Regions from separate parts of the Mesorhizobium sp. M0491 genome, predicted to be linked through region 1. Evidence: predicted binding sites of a transcription regulator. Region 1 holds the regulator's gene; each other region holds the start of a gene.
The links. The regulator PhoB, encoded in region 1, activates phosphate uptake and scavenging genes when phosphate is short. The targets are predictions, from matches to a motif close to TGTCATNNANCTGTCAT.

Region 1 (4,164 bases):
GAAGGTGTCGTGGGTCGTCAGGATCCCCGAGGTGTATTCGTAGTTGTTGATCAGAGGCTTGATGTCCTCCGGCGCCTGCGCGGCGGTGATGGTGAGGACGCCGTTCTCAACGCTGAACGGATGGACCGAACTCGTCGGGCCATAATTGGCGTCGATATACCACTGCAACTCACCATTGCTGCTCAACGTGCTGCCGTTCGGCGCTCCCCACCAGAAATTGGAATTCCAGGTGCCGTCCTGCCCGTCCCGAAGGCTCAGCGTGTTGAAATCGTCGGAGAAGGACAGCGTCATTGCGGACTTGTCGATCGGAAGTTCGAACTGGGTGGGCTGCAGCTTGTCGATGGTCGTATTCTTGAACACCAGGATCTCGTCGGATCCGAGGTTCAGCATCACGTTCGATTCCACCTGGACCATCTGTGAACGGACGGCATCGAACGAAGTGAAGTCGTAGCCGTCAAGCCGGACCGCATCGGTCGCACCGAAGTCGAAGATAAGATCGCTTCCATTACCTTTGGAGATGGCGAAAGTATCGGCGCCATCGCCGCCGATCAGGACATCATTTCCCTTGCCGCCATCCAGCGTCTGGTGACCCGACCCGCCCTTGATGATGTTGTCCACCGCATTTCCGAACGCAAATCGGTTGGTGCCGGTAACGACGAGGTTCTCGAAATTGTCGGGGAGCTTGTAGCTCATCCATGTGTCGATCGTGTCGATCCCTGCCCCAGGATCCTCGACCACCTTATTGTTGGTGGAATAGAGATGATAGTAGTCGTCGCCGGCGCCACCGTAGATCGTGACAGTGACGCCGGTGTCTCCCCAGAAGGAGTCGTTGCCGGAGGTGCCATGCAGTTCCGGTCCAGACCCGGTGGCCGAGAACCAATGAGTGGAAGCGCCGGTGTAGGCAAGAGGGATGCCCTTGGCATTTAAGACCGTGCTCATCAGAAATCCTTCCCAATGGTGCCCGACCTGGTCAAAAGTCCGGCGACCGCTTCCAAGCAACGCTGCAAAGAACGAGATCGTTCCACAGAATCGTCATTAGATCCGAGATCGCGTTGAGAAATCGACAGACGAGCAATGAATAAAGAGGAGAGGACTCGCAATAATTTGAAGTAATTTATTAAAATTGTATATTTCTGCAGAATACGCGTCATCCGACGAACGTATATCTAAATTAACTCAAAGTCATTCTTGCGTGGCTTTCTGGTCGGAGCCTGCGGGCAAGATGGCGACGTACCAAGTAATTCGCCGTGGTTCCTGCGGCCAGCCGGGGCCCAATAGAGAGTTTGGGAGATCGAGGAACGCGAGAAGCTGCCTGTCGCTTTGGTCCAAATGCAGTCATTCGAAACCTGATGAGGATGACCGCTCCTGTCGTCACGTGCTCGCTCCCCATCGATGAGACGAGTGCAACATTCCACCGGCTGTTGGCGACCGCGTGCTAATCGAGTTTTCCCGATCTATCGGGACGGAACAGCCACCTAGTCTTCCCTGATCGCGTAGCCCGCCCCACGGATCGTGCGGATGACATCAGGCATGCGGCCGTTGTTGACCGCCTTGCGCAGCCGCCCGACATGTACGTCGACCGTGCGCTCGTCAATGTAGATCGTTTCGCCCCAGACATTGTCGAGCAACTGGCTGCGCGAGAACACGCGGCCTGGATGGCGCATCATGAATTCGAGCAGGCGGAACTCGGTCGGCCCGAGCCGGATCTCGCTCTTCTTGCGATAGACCCGGTGCGACTCGCGATCGAGCACGATGTCGCCGACCTTTAGCACGCTGGACAGCACTTCCGGCTTGGCCCGGCGCAGCAGCGCCTTGACCCTGGCCATGAACTCCGGCGTCGAGAAGGGCTTGACCAGATAGTCGTCGGCACCGGTCGACAGGCCGCGCACGCGGTCGCTTTCCTCGCCTCGCGCGGTCAGCATGATGATCGGCAGCCGCTCGGTCTCGGGACGCATTCGCAGGCGCCGGCAGAGTTCGATACCGGAAACCGCAGGCACCATCCAGTCGAGCACCAGAAGATCGGGAACGTTCTCCTGCAGCCGGATTTCGGCCTCGTCGCCGCGCGTCACCACCTCGACCTGGTAACCTTCGGATTCAAGATTGTAGCGGAGCAGCACGCCTAGCGGCTCCTCATCCTCCACCACCATGATGCGTGGTGCGATCATCGGCTGGTCACCCCTGTTATGCCGCTGGCGCGGACATTGCCGTCTCGTCCTGCTTCGGACGATTGGCTGGCAACTGCGTGCCGGTCAAAACATAATAGGCATTTTCGGCGATGTTGGTCACGTGATCGCCGATCCGCTCGAGGTTCTTGGCGCAGAACAACAAGTGCGTGCACGCCGTGATGTTGCGGGGATCTTCCATCATGTAGGTCAGCAGCTCACGGAACACCGAGGTGTATTTGACGTCGATGCGTTCGTCATTGTTTCTGAGCGTGGCAAGCGCTGCCGGGTCGGCGGCGGCATACTCGTCCACGACCCCCTGCACCTGGATCAGCACCAGTTGCGCCATCGCGTCGATCGAATGCGAAAGGTCGTGCGGCGTGACACTCAGCCCGACAGTGCCGACGCGCTTGGCGATGTTCTTGGCAAGGTCGCCGATGCGCTCAAGGTCGCCGGCCATGCGGATCGAACCGACCACCGCACGCAGATCGTTGGCCATTGGCTGGCGCTTGGCGATCAGCGTGATGGCGCGATCGTCCAGCTCGCGCTGGCGTGCATCCATGATGGCATCATCGGAAACCACGCGCTGCGCCAGCGCATTGTCCGAATTGAGCAAAGCCCTGGTCGAGCCACTGACCATCGAGCAGGCGAGATCGCCCATGTCGCGGATCAGCTGGCTGATCTGCTCCAGATCCTCATCGAAAGATGCGACGGTATGTTCACCCATGATCTTCGTCCCTCGTATGCCTGAGCTCAGCCGAACCGGCCGGTGATGTAGTCCTGGGTGCGTTTGTCGTCGGGGGTGGTGAACATCTTGTCGGTGGCGCCCTCCTCGACCAGATAGCCTAGATGGAACATCGCGGTGCGCTGCGACACGCGTGCTGCCTGCTGCATCGAATGGGTGACGATGACGATGGTATAGTTCTGACGCAGTTCGTCGATCAGTTCCTCGACGCGAGCAGTGGCGATCGGGTCGAGCGCCGAACACGGTTCGTCCATCAGGATCACCTCGGGTGACACGGCGATGGCGCGTGCAATGCACAGACGCTGCTGCTGGCCACCGGAAAGACCCGTGCCAGGTTCTTGCAAACGGTCCTTGACCTCGTTCCAGATCGCCGCCTTCTTCAGGCTCGACTCTACGATCTGATCCATGTCGGCCTTGCGCTTGGCCAATCCGTGGATGCGCGGACCATAGGCAACGTTCTCGTAGATCGATTTGGGGAACGGATTGGGTTTCTGGAACACCATGCCGACGCGCGCCCTGAGTTCGACGACATCGATGTTCTTGTCGTAGATGTCTTCTTCGTCGAGCGTTATCTTGCCGGTTACCCGTGCTGAATCGATGGTGTCGTTCATGCGGTTGAGGCAGCGCAGGAAGGTGGACTTGCCGCAGCCGGAGGGGCCGATCAGCGCCGTCACCTGGTTCAGGCGGACGTCGAGATCGACGTCGAACAGCGCCTGCTTCTCGCCATAGAACACGCCGACCTTGTCGCCGCGCATTTTGATTACTTCGTTCGACTTCATCTTGTCGCCCACTGCGTTTTCAAGGGACTGTTCGGTCATGATGTTCATACCAAGATGCCTTTTTTCTACCAGCGCCGCTCGAACCGACGCCGAAGCACGATCGCGGTGATGTTCATGGCCATGAGGAAGACGAGCAGGATGATGATGGCGCCCGACATGCGCTCGACGAAGGCGCGTTCGGCCTCGTTCGCCCACATATAGATCTGCACCGGCAGCGCGGTGGCCGGATCGAAAGGCGTCGTCGGTGGATCGGCGACGAAGGCGACCATGCCGATCAGCAGCAGAGGCGCGGTTTCGCCGAGCGCACGCGCCAGACCGATGATGGTGCCGGTGAGGATGCCGGGCGCGGCAAGCGGCAGGATGTGCTGGAACACCATCTGCATCTTGGAGGCGCCAAGACCGAGAGCCGCCGAGCGGATCGACGGCGGCACCGCGGCAAGTGCGGCGCGCGTGGCGATGATGATCGTCGGCAGCGTCA
Region 2 (4,164 bases), on a different contig from region 1:
GCCTTCTTCTGCCTGCGCGTAGGTCACGCAGTCCGTTTTCGAATCCAGATCGGTGTAGGCGCTGGAAATGCCGTCGGCTTGCGCCGCCTGACCGAGACCGACCAGAACAAGCGGGATCAGAATGGCACGCATGGCGGTCAATCTCCGTTGCAAGCCGCTGCAGCGTAGCGTCAAACGCTATTTCTTCAAGCTCGCTTCAATCAGCAGGTCGGCATTGCGGGCAACCGCCTGGGCCGGGCCGCCGAGCCCGAACAGCTGGCCGCTGATATAGGCGCCCTCGATCAGCAGCAGCAGGCCGTCGCCGAGCGTGTCAGGGTCTTGCGCGCCCATCGCGGCCGCCATGGCGCGCAGCCGGCGGCGCAGTTCCTGCTTGTTGGCCTCGCTGACCACGCGGGCCGGATGGCTGTGGTCGGGATATTCGACCGCCGCATTGGTCATGCCGCAGCCGCGATAATCCGCCACTTGCGTGCGCTTGCCGATGCGGGTCAGAAAAGCCTTGATCTGTGCGCGCGGCTCGCCGGGATGAGCGGCGACCGCCTCGTCGAAACGCTCCCAATATTCAAGATCGTACTGCCTGAGATAGGAGGCGGCCAGTTCATCCTTGGACGGAAAGCTGCGATAGAGGCTGGGCTTGGTGACGCCGGCACGTTTGACGATCTCGTCGACGCCTATCGCCCTGATGCCGCGCCGGTAGAACAGGTCATAGGCCACATCGAGGATCTTCTTGGCTGCTTTCGGCGGCGCCGACGCATGACCGTCGCTGATGGTCAGATCAATATTTTTGTCCGTTGGCATCGTGTGGCTCGATTGACAATGTTACCGATCGGTACGTATACATACTCCACCTGCAACGTACCGGTCAGTAACATGATAGCTCAATCCCGCCCATTTGGCCAGCGCTACGCTTTCGTCGTGGTCGGCGTCATCTTCCTTAGCCTGCTGGTCGCGGCCGGTCTGCGGTCCGCTCCCTCTGTCATGATGCTGCCGCTGGAGACCAGTTTCGGCTGGCGGCGCGACATCATCTCGCTGGCCGCAGGTGTCGGCATCCTGCTTTACGGCCTGACGGGGCCATTTGCCGCGGCCCTGATGGAGCGCATCGGGCTGCGCCGCACATTGCTGGCCTCGCTGGTGGTGATGTCGGGCTCCACGGCGCTCAGCTTGCTGATGACCAAGCCGTGGCATTTGTTCATCACTTGGGGCGTGTTCTCGGGCATTGGTTCCGGCGCTGTCGCCAGCGTGCTCGGCGCGACCATCGTCAACCGCTGGTTCAAGACCAATCGCGGCCTTGTCATGGGATTGATGTCGGCTTCCAGCGCCTCGGGCATGCTGGTGTTCCTGCCGCTGATCGCCGCTCTGGCGCAGTCGGGCGGCTGGCAGCCGGTTGTCATCGCGGTCGCGATCGCGACCGCTGCCCTGATACCGCTGGTCTGGCTGCTGGTGCCGGAGCGGCCGGCATCGATCGGCATGGTGCGCTACGGCGCCGAGGCTGACGACGTGCCGCCCACTCCGCCTGCGTCACAGGGCAATTTTCTTGCGCATACGTTCTCGACGCTGCGCCGTGCCGCCGGCACGCGGGTGTTCTGGTATCTGTTCGCCACCTTCTTCGTCTGCGGCTTCACCACCAACGGGCTGGTCGGCACGCATCTTATCGCGTTCTGCGGCGACATGGGCATCGGCGAAGTGCAGGCCGCCGGTCTGCTGTCGATGATGGGCATTTTCGACCTGATCGGCACGACGTTGTCGGGCTGGCTCACCGACCGCTTCGATCCGCGTAAGCTGCTCGGCGTCTATTATGGCATTCGTGGCCTGTCGCTGATCTATCTGCCCTATTCCGGCTTCTCGGCGACCAGCTTGATCATCTTCGCTGTGCTCTATGGTCTCGACTGGATCGCCACCGTGCCGCCGACGCTGCGGCTCGCCAACGAGGCGTTCGGCGACCGCAGCGGGCCGATCGTGTTCGGCTGGATCGTCGCCGGGCACCAGATCGGTGCGGCCGCTGCCGCCGCCTTTGGCGGCACCATGCGCGAGTTGCAGGGCAATTACGAACTGGCGTTCCTGATCGCCGGCATGACGGCAATCGCCGCCGCCTGTATCTCGCTCCTGATCAACACCAGCAAGCCGGCGTTCGATCCGGAGCCGCAAGCGGCTTAGGGAGAGGCGCTACCGGCCAAGCTGCAATCTCCCCCCTCGTGGGGGAGATCGGCAGCTTTGCCGTCCGCGCAAACGCCCACCCGCCTGTTAATCGTCAGAAAACCTTCATCATCCCGATATGCGCCTGAAACATTGACGCTGGATTTTGGTGGCACCGTTCAAGCCATCCAGGAGACAGCCATGAACAAGCTTTCGATGACCCGCCGCGCTTTTGTCACTTCCGCCGGCGCCGTTGGCCTGGCCGGCGTTTCCAGCCTGGCGCTGCCCTACTATTCGCGTGCCAATCAGCGGCCTTCCTTCACCCATGGCGTTCAGTCCGGCGATGTCGACGCAACCAGCGGCATGGTGTGGACGCGCACCGATCGCCCGTCGCGCGTCATGTTCGAAGTGTCGTCAACGGAGAATTTCGCCAATGCGACACGCCTGGCGCCGCTCGATACGTCGCCGGCCAGCGATTACACGGTCAAGCGGCTGCTCACCGACCTCGCTTCCGATCAGGATATCTTCTACCGCATGACATCGGCCGATCTCGCCGACATCAACGCCGTTTCGGAGCCGATCACCGGCCGTTTCAGGACGGCGCCAGCCTCGAAGCGCGACATCCGCTTTGCCTGGTCCGGCGACACCGCCGGCCAGGGCTGGGGCATCGACGAGACCGGCATGAAGACTTACGCCACGATCGGCAAGCACACGCCCGACTTCTTCCTGCATTCGGGCGACACCATCTATGCCGACGGCGCCATGAAGGACGAGGTCGACCTGCCCGGCGGCGGCAAGTGGAAGAACGTCGTGCTGATCGACGGCAAGCGCAAAGTCGCCGAGACGCTGGATGAATACCGGGACCAGTGGAAATACAACATGATGGACAGGAACGTGCTCGGCCTGAGCGCCATCTGCCCGACTTTCTACCAGTGGGACGACCATGAAGTGCTGAACAACTGGTCGGATTCCAAGGATCTCAGCGCCGACAGCCGCTACACGGAAAAATCCATCCACGTGCTGGCGGCCCGCGCGGCGCGGGCTTTCCACGAGATGACGACGATCCGCTACGAACCTTCCGAGCCCGGCCGCGTCTATCGCAAGATCGCTTATGGGCCGCTGCTCGACGTGTTCTTCCTCGACATGCGCTCCTATCGCGGCCCCAATGGTCCCGACATGCAGGATGAGATGACGCCGCAATCGCGCATGCTCGGCGAACAGCAGACGAAATGGCTGAAGCGCGAACTGGCGAATTCGAAGGCGACCTGGAAAATCATCGCCGCCGACATGCCGCTCGGCCTCATCGTGTGGGACGACGGCGCCAAGAAGGTCGGCGCCGAGGCGGTCAGCAATGGCGACAATGGCTTGCCAAAAGGGCGCGAGCTCGAGATCGCCGACCTGCTGCGCTTCATAAAGAATGCCGGCATCAGCAACACCGTCTGGCTCACCGCCGACGTGCATTACACGGCCGCGCATTATTACAACCCGGACAAGGCGCAGTTCCAGGAGTTCAATCCGTTCTGGGAATTCGTCTCAGGTCCGATCCATGCCGGCACGTTCGGTCCCAACGATTTCGACATGACGTTCGGTCCGGAGCTGAAGTTCATCAAGGCGCCGACCGCCGAACAGGGACAGAACCTGCCGCCCTCGGCCGGTCTGCAATTCTTCGGGCTGGTCGATATCTCAGGCGCCAGCGAGCAGATGACGGTGCGGCTGATGGATCGCGACGACAACGAACTCTACAAGGTGACGCTCGACCCGGTCCGCTCGGCATAAGCGCGCTTTCTCCTCCCCCTTGTGGGGAGGGTCGGCGCGGCGGCTTCGCAAAGCGAAGCTGGCAAGACGGGGCGGGAAGCGCCGACTAGTCCGGGTAGCAGACCATGGGGATATTCGGCCAGATGGCGCTGTCGCAGTTGGCGGTGTCCTGCCGCTGCTTGAAAGCGGCGCTGACCGGGCCGGTCACCATCGGGTCGACGCCGTCTGGTGCGTCGGCGAAAATCTGCTCGGCCGACTGTGCCTCCGACGGCAAGGCAG
Region 3 (4,164 bases), on a different contig from region 1:
AGCCGGAGATATCGAATTGCTGGCCGTTGGTCTGGGCTTTGCCGTCGACCGATACTACCGGACGTCGGCGCATTGCGAGGCGCCCGACGAGCTTGCCGGGACGGTGTTGTCCCTCTTGCGGGACCATTTGATCGCTAAACGGGACAGTAAAGTCGAGCCGAGCTGACAAGGCTGCACCCCGCCTTTCGTACCCCAGCGTTGCAGGTCCGCTACGTTGGGAGATTGCTGCCGCCAGAAAACTGCTTGCAATTAAAAACCAGTTTGATACAAAACAACTGCTTGCAAAATACAACTGGTTATCGAGGAGGCTCGCATGTCCAAACTTCGCGTCAACGCTTTCACCCTGTCGCTCGACGGCTATGGCGCCGGTCCTGATCAGGATCTGCAAAATCCGCTCGGCGTCGGTGGGGAATCCTTGCACAAGTGGTTTGTCGACACCCGCACCTTCCGAGAGATGGTGCTCGGACAAGATGGCGGCACCACCGACGTCAACGAGGCGTTCGCGGCGCGCAGCTTCGAAAATGTCGGCGCCTGGATCCTCGGCCGAAACATGTTCGGACCGATCCGCGGCGAGTGGCCTGACGACAGCTGGAAGGGCTGGTGGGGCGACAACCCGCCCTATCATGTGCCGGTTTTCGTGCTCACCCATCACAAGCGGGAACCGATCACGATGGAGGGCGGCACCACTTTCCACTTCGTCACTGACGGTATCCATTCAGCTCTTGAACAGGCTAAGGCTGCCGCTGGCGGCAAGGACGTGCGGGTCGGCGGCGGCGTCGCCACCATCCGGCAATATCTGCAGGAAAAACTGATCGACGAGATGCATCTGGCGATCGCGCCGGTGCTGCTGGGCACGGGCGAGAACCTTTTTACCGGCCTCGACATGCTCAAGCTCGGTTATGTCTGCAACGAGCAGGTGGCGACGCCGCTCGCCACGCACGTCATCATCAAGCGGGCGTAGGTGGAGAGCCAATCTCCCCCCTCGAGGGGGAGATTGCAGCTTCGTCTATCTCAATACTTCTCCGGCACGTAAAGCTCGCGCGGCAGCACTTGGCGTTCGTATTCGGGGTTGAAGACGCGCTCCGGCAGCGTGATCTCCTCGTGCGGCACCTCCTCGTAGGGCAATTGCTTGAGCAGATGGTCGATGCAGTTCAGCCGCGCGCGCTTCTTGTCGTTGCCCTCGACGATGAACCAGGGCGCTTCCGGGATGTTGGTGCGGGCGAAGGTCTCTTCCTTGGCCTTGGTGTATTGCTCCCAGCGCACGCGCGACTGCAGGTCCATCGGCGACAGTTTCCACTGCTTCATCGGATCATGGATGCGCATCAGGAAGCGCATCTGCTGTTCCTCGTCGGTGATCGAGAACCAGTATTTGACCACGGTAATGCCCGAGCGGACCAGCATGCGCTCGAACTCCGGCACGTCGTGAAAGAATTCTTCGACCTGATCGGGCTGGGCAAAACCCATCACCCGCTCGACGCCCGAGCGGTTGTACCATGAGCGGTCGAACAGCACGATCTCGCCGCCGGCCGGCAGATGCGGGACATAGCGCTGGAAATACCATTGCGACTTTTCGCGCTCGGTCGGCGCCGGCAGTGCCACAACACGGCAGATGCGCGGATTGAGCCGCTGGGTGATGCGCTTGATGACACCGCCCTTGCCGGCCGAGTCGCGTCCCTCGAAGATCACCACCAGCTTCTTCTTGTGATAGGCGACCCAGGACTGCAGCTTGATCAATTCGGACTGCAGGCTGATCAGGTCGCGAAAATATTGCATGCGATCGATCGAAGGCGGATGCGAATTCTTGTAGATCTTGGCGATCTCCATCGACAGCGCCGGCTCCGACATTTCGAGCTCATAGTCTTCGTCGAGCGTGTCGGCGAGTTCGGCTTCAAGCCAATCCCTGGCCGCAGAATTCTGTTTTAGCTCGGTCATTATCGGCTGCTCCACTTGCAAGCTCTGTCGATCGGCGCCCCAAACTCCCGGCTTACAGCCCGGAACGGCAACGCCTGAGCCGACTTCAATATAGGCCCGCAATGACGGTTTTATTGCAGCCTGACCTGATCGCCACCACTGCAAAAACCCGCGAGGCATGATCGATCCGCCGCCCTGGCATGGAGACATGCCGCGCAAATTGTCCTACAAATAGCAGCCACATTCGGGCGCCCTTCCCAACCCCTTCTCAATGCAATCGCGAGGACCGACATGGAATACCGCACTCTCGGCCGTTCCGGCCTGAAAGTATCGACGCTGACCATGGGCACCATGACTTTCGGCGGCGCCGGTGCATTTTCGGCTGTCGGCAAGACCGACCTCGACGAGGCGCGCCGGATGATCGATCTCTGCATCGACGCCGGCATCAATGTCATCGACACCGCCAATGTCTATTCGAACGGCATGTCGGAAGAAATCATCGGCGAAGCGCTCGGCGGCAAGCGCAAGGGCGACGTGCTGATCGCCTCCAAGGCACGGATGCGGATCGGCAAAGGTCCCAACGATGAAGGCCTGTCGCGCCATCACCTGATCCGCGAATGCGAGAAGAGCCTGAAGCGGCTCAGGACCGACGTCATCGACATCTATTTCCTGCACGAATGGGATGGCGTGACACCGCTGGAGGAAACCATCGCCGCGCTCGATACGCTGGTTGCCCAGGGCAAGATCCGCTATGTCGGCTGCTCCAACTATTCCGGCTGGCAGGTGATGAAGGCGCTCGGCATCAGCGACAGCCATCATCAGCCCCGCTTCGTCACCCAGCAGATCCATTACACGCTGGAAGCGCGCGAGGCGGAGTACGAACTGCTGCCGATTTCCGTCGACCAGGGGTTGGGCGTTCTGGTCTGGAGCCCGCTTGCCGGCGGATTGCTGTCCGGTAAATACCGCCGTGACAGCCCCACCGCCCGGCAGCTCGCCGGCTGGTCCGAACCGCCGATCCGCGACGAGGACCGGCTGTGGCGGATCGTCGATGTGCTTGTGGAGATCGGCGCGCAGCGCGGGGTGTCGGCAGCGCAGGTGGCGCTGGCTTGGCTGCTTGGCCGGCCGTCCATCAGTTCCTTGGTGATCGGTGGCAGGACGGAAACGCAGTTCCGGGACAACATCGCGGCGGCAAGCCTGGTGCTTTCCGGCGAGGAGCGCGAGCGCCTCGACGCGGTCAGCCGGCCGCCCTTGCTCTATCCCTACTGGCACCAGCAACTGACGGCAAAGGACCGTTTTGGTGCCGCCGATCTGGTGATTGACCGAAGCGGCATCTGATCGGCAAATCGACGGCGATAGGTATCGCCACCGCAATGATGGGCCTGGCCCTTCATTGCGACGCGCATCTTGCAAGCCTGGCCATCATCGACGCACTATCGCTTCAGCTGTTGTGTTTGACGGCTAATGCTCCTAGGCAGGACCAGAGCCGCGAGGCAGTGAAAAGGAGCCGATATGGCGCGACCACCAAATTACGATCAGGAACGCAAGGAACGCGACCGCCAGAAGGCGGCCAAGAAGGCCGAGAAGCTGGCAGCCAAGGTTGCAGCGAGGGAACGTTCGAAGCCCGAAGACGAGACTGAAGCCGAAACCGAAACGGCAAAGTGACGGCAAACGGCCCGCAGATGCGGGCCGCGCCCCAATTCGGATTGCCGCCCCGGATGTCGCCTTGTGTCAGGCCGGCGCCTTGTCGCTGACGAACACGTCCACTTCGCGTGCTGCCGCGATGAAGGCGCGCCTGGCGTTCATCGCCGGCTTGTCGCCGGCCAGTGCGTCATGGCAGGCCTGCAGGGCCGCGCGATGCTTGGGGCTGCGCTTGCCGGGCCAGCTGTTGAGGAGGTAGTCGGAAGCCTCACGCGCCGTGCGCAAGAGCTGAGTGCTTCCCGCCGCGACTGACTTCACAGTCACAGGTGTTTCAAATCGGTTGTTTTCCATGGCCGCTCCTTACGCCATCGGCGTCTGCGAAGCGAGGCGAAAGTGCGCATACATCCAGACGCCGCTTTGCGCCCCTTCATCCACTCTCAAGCAGCAACGACGGCAAAGCCTCTGGCGCGAAGACCGCGCCGATCGTTGGCGAGCGACGTCACCAGCCGGTCGCGGCTGCCGACGATGTGGACCGAGAGCAGGCGCGCGGCTTCATCGGCGTCGCCAAGGCGCGTGGCCGCCAGAATGGCGCGATGTTCAGCCCAGGCGCGGGCA

Region 2: a site for PhoB is predicted at 2,244-2,260, ahead of NKI69_RS22775 (alkaline phosphatase D family protein). Genes of this name have one in related genera too.
Region 3: a site for PhoB is predicted at 2,034-2,050, ahead of ppk2 (polyphosphate kinase 2). Genes of this name have one in related genera too.

What each region holds. Positions count from the first base shown of each region.
Region 1 covers NZ_JAMYRE010000015.1:78,411-82,574, forward strand. Annotated here, with positions in the region: gene eglC (endo-1,3-1,4-beta-glycanase EglC) at 1-939, opposite strand, end outside; gene phoB (phosphate regulon transcriptional regulator PhoB) at 1,476-2,165, opposite strand; gene phoU (phosphate signaling complex protein PhoU) at 2,182-2,889, opposite strand; gene pstB (phosphate ABC transporter ATP-binding protein PstB) at 2,916-3,734, opposite strand; gene pstA (phosphate ABC transporter permease PstA) at 3,752-4,164, opposite strand, start outside.
Region 2 covers NZ_JAMYRE010000018.1:51,753-55,916, reverse strand. Annotated here, with positions in the region: gene NKI69_RS22790 (hypothetical protein) at 1-132, opposite strand, end outside; gene NKI69_RS22785 (TetR/AcrR family transcriptional regulator) at 178-795, opposite strand; gene NKI69_RS22780 (MFS transporter) at 868-2,151, shown strand; gene NKI69_RS22775 (alkaline phosphatase D family protein) at 2,332-3,906, shown strand; gene NKI69_RS22770 (hypothetical protein) at 3,992-4,164, opposite strand, start outside.
Region 3 covers NZ_JAMYRE010000007.1:73,844-78,007, forward strand. Annotated here, with positions in the region: gene NKI69_RS10780 (cobaltochelatase CobT-related protein) at 1-166, shown strand, start outside; gene NKI69_RS10785 (dihydrofolate reductase family protein) at 314-961, shown strand; gene ppk2 (polyphosphate kinase 2) at 1,012-1,932, opposite strand; gene NKI69_RS10795 (aldo/keto reductase) at 2,203-3,246, shown strand; gene NKI69_RS10800 (hypothetical protein) at 3,421-3,573, shown strand; gene NKI69_RS10805 (DUF982 domain-containing protein) at 3,640-3,873, opposite strand; gene NKI69_RS10810 (GntR family transcriptional regulator) at 3,987-4,164, opposite strand, start outside.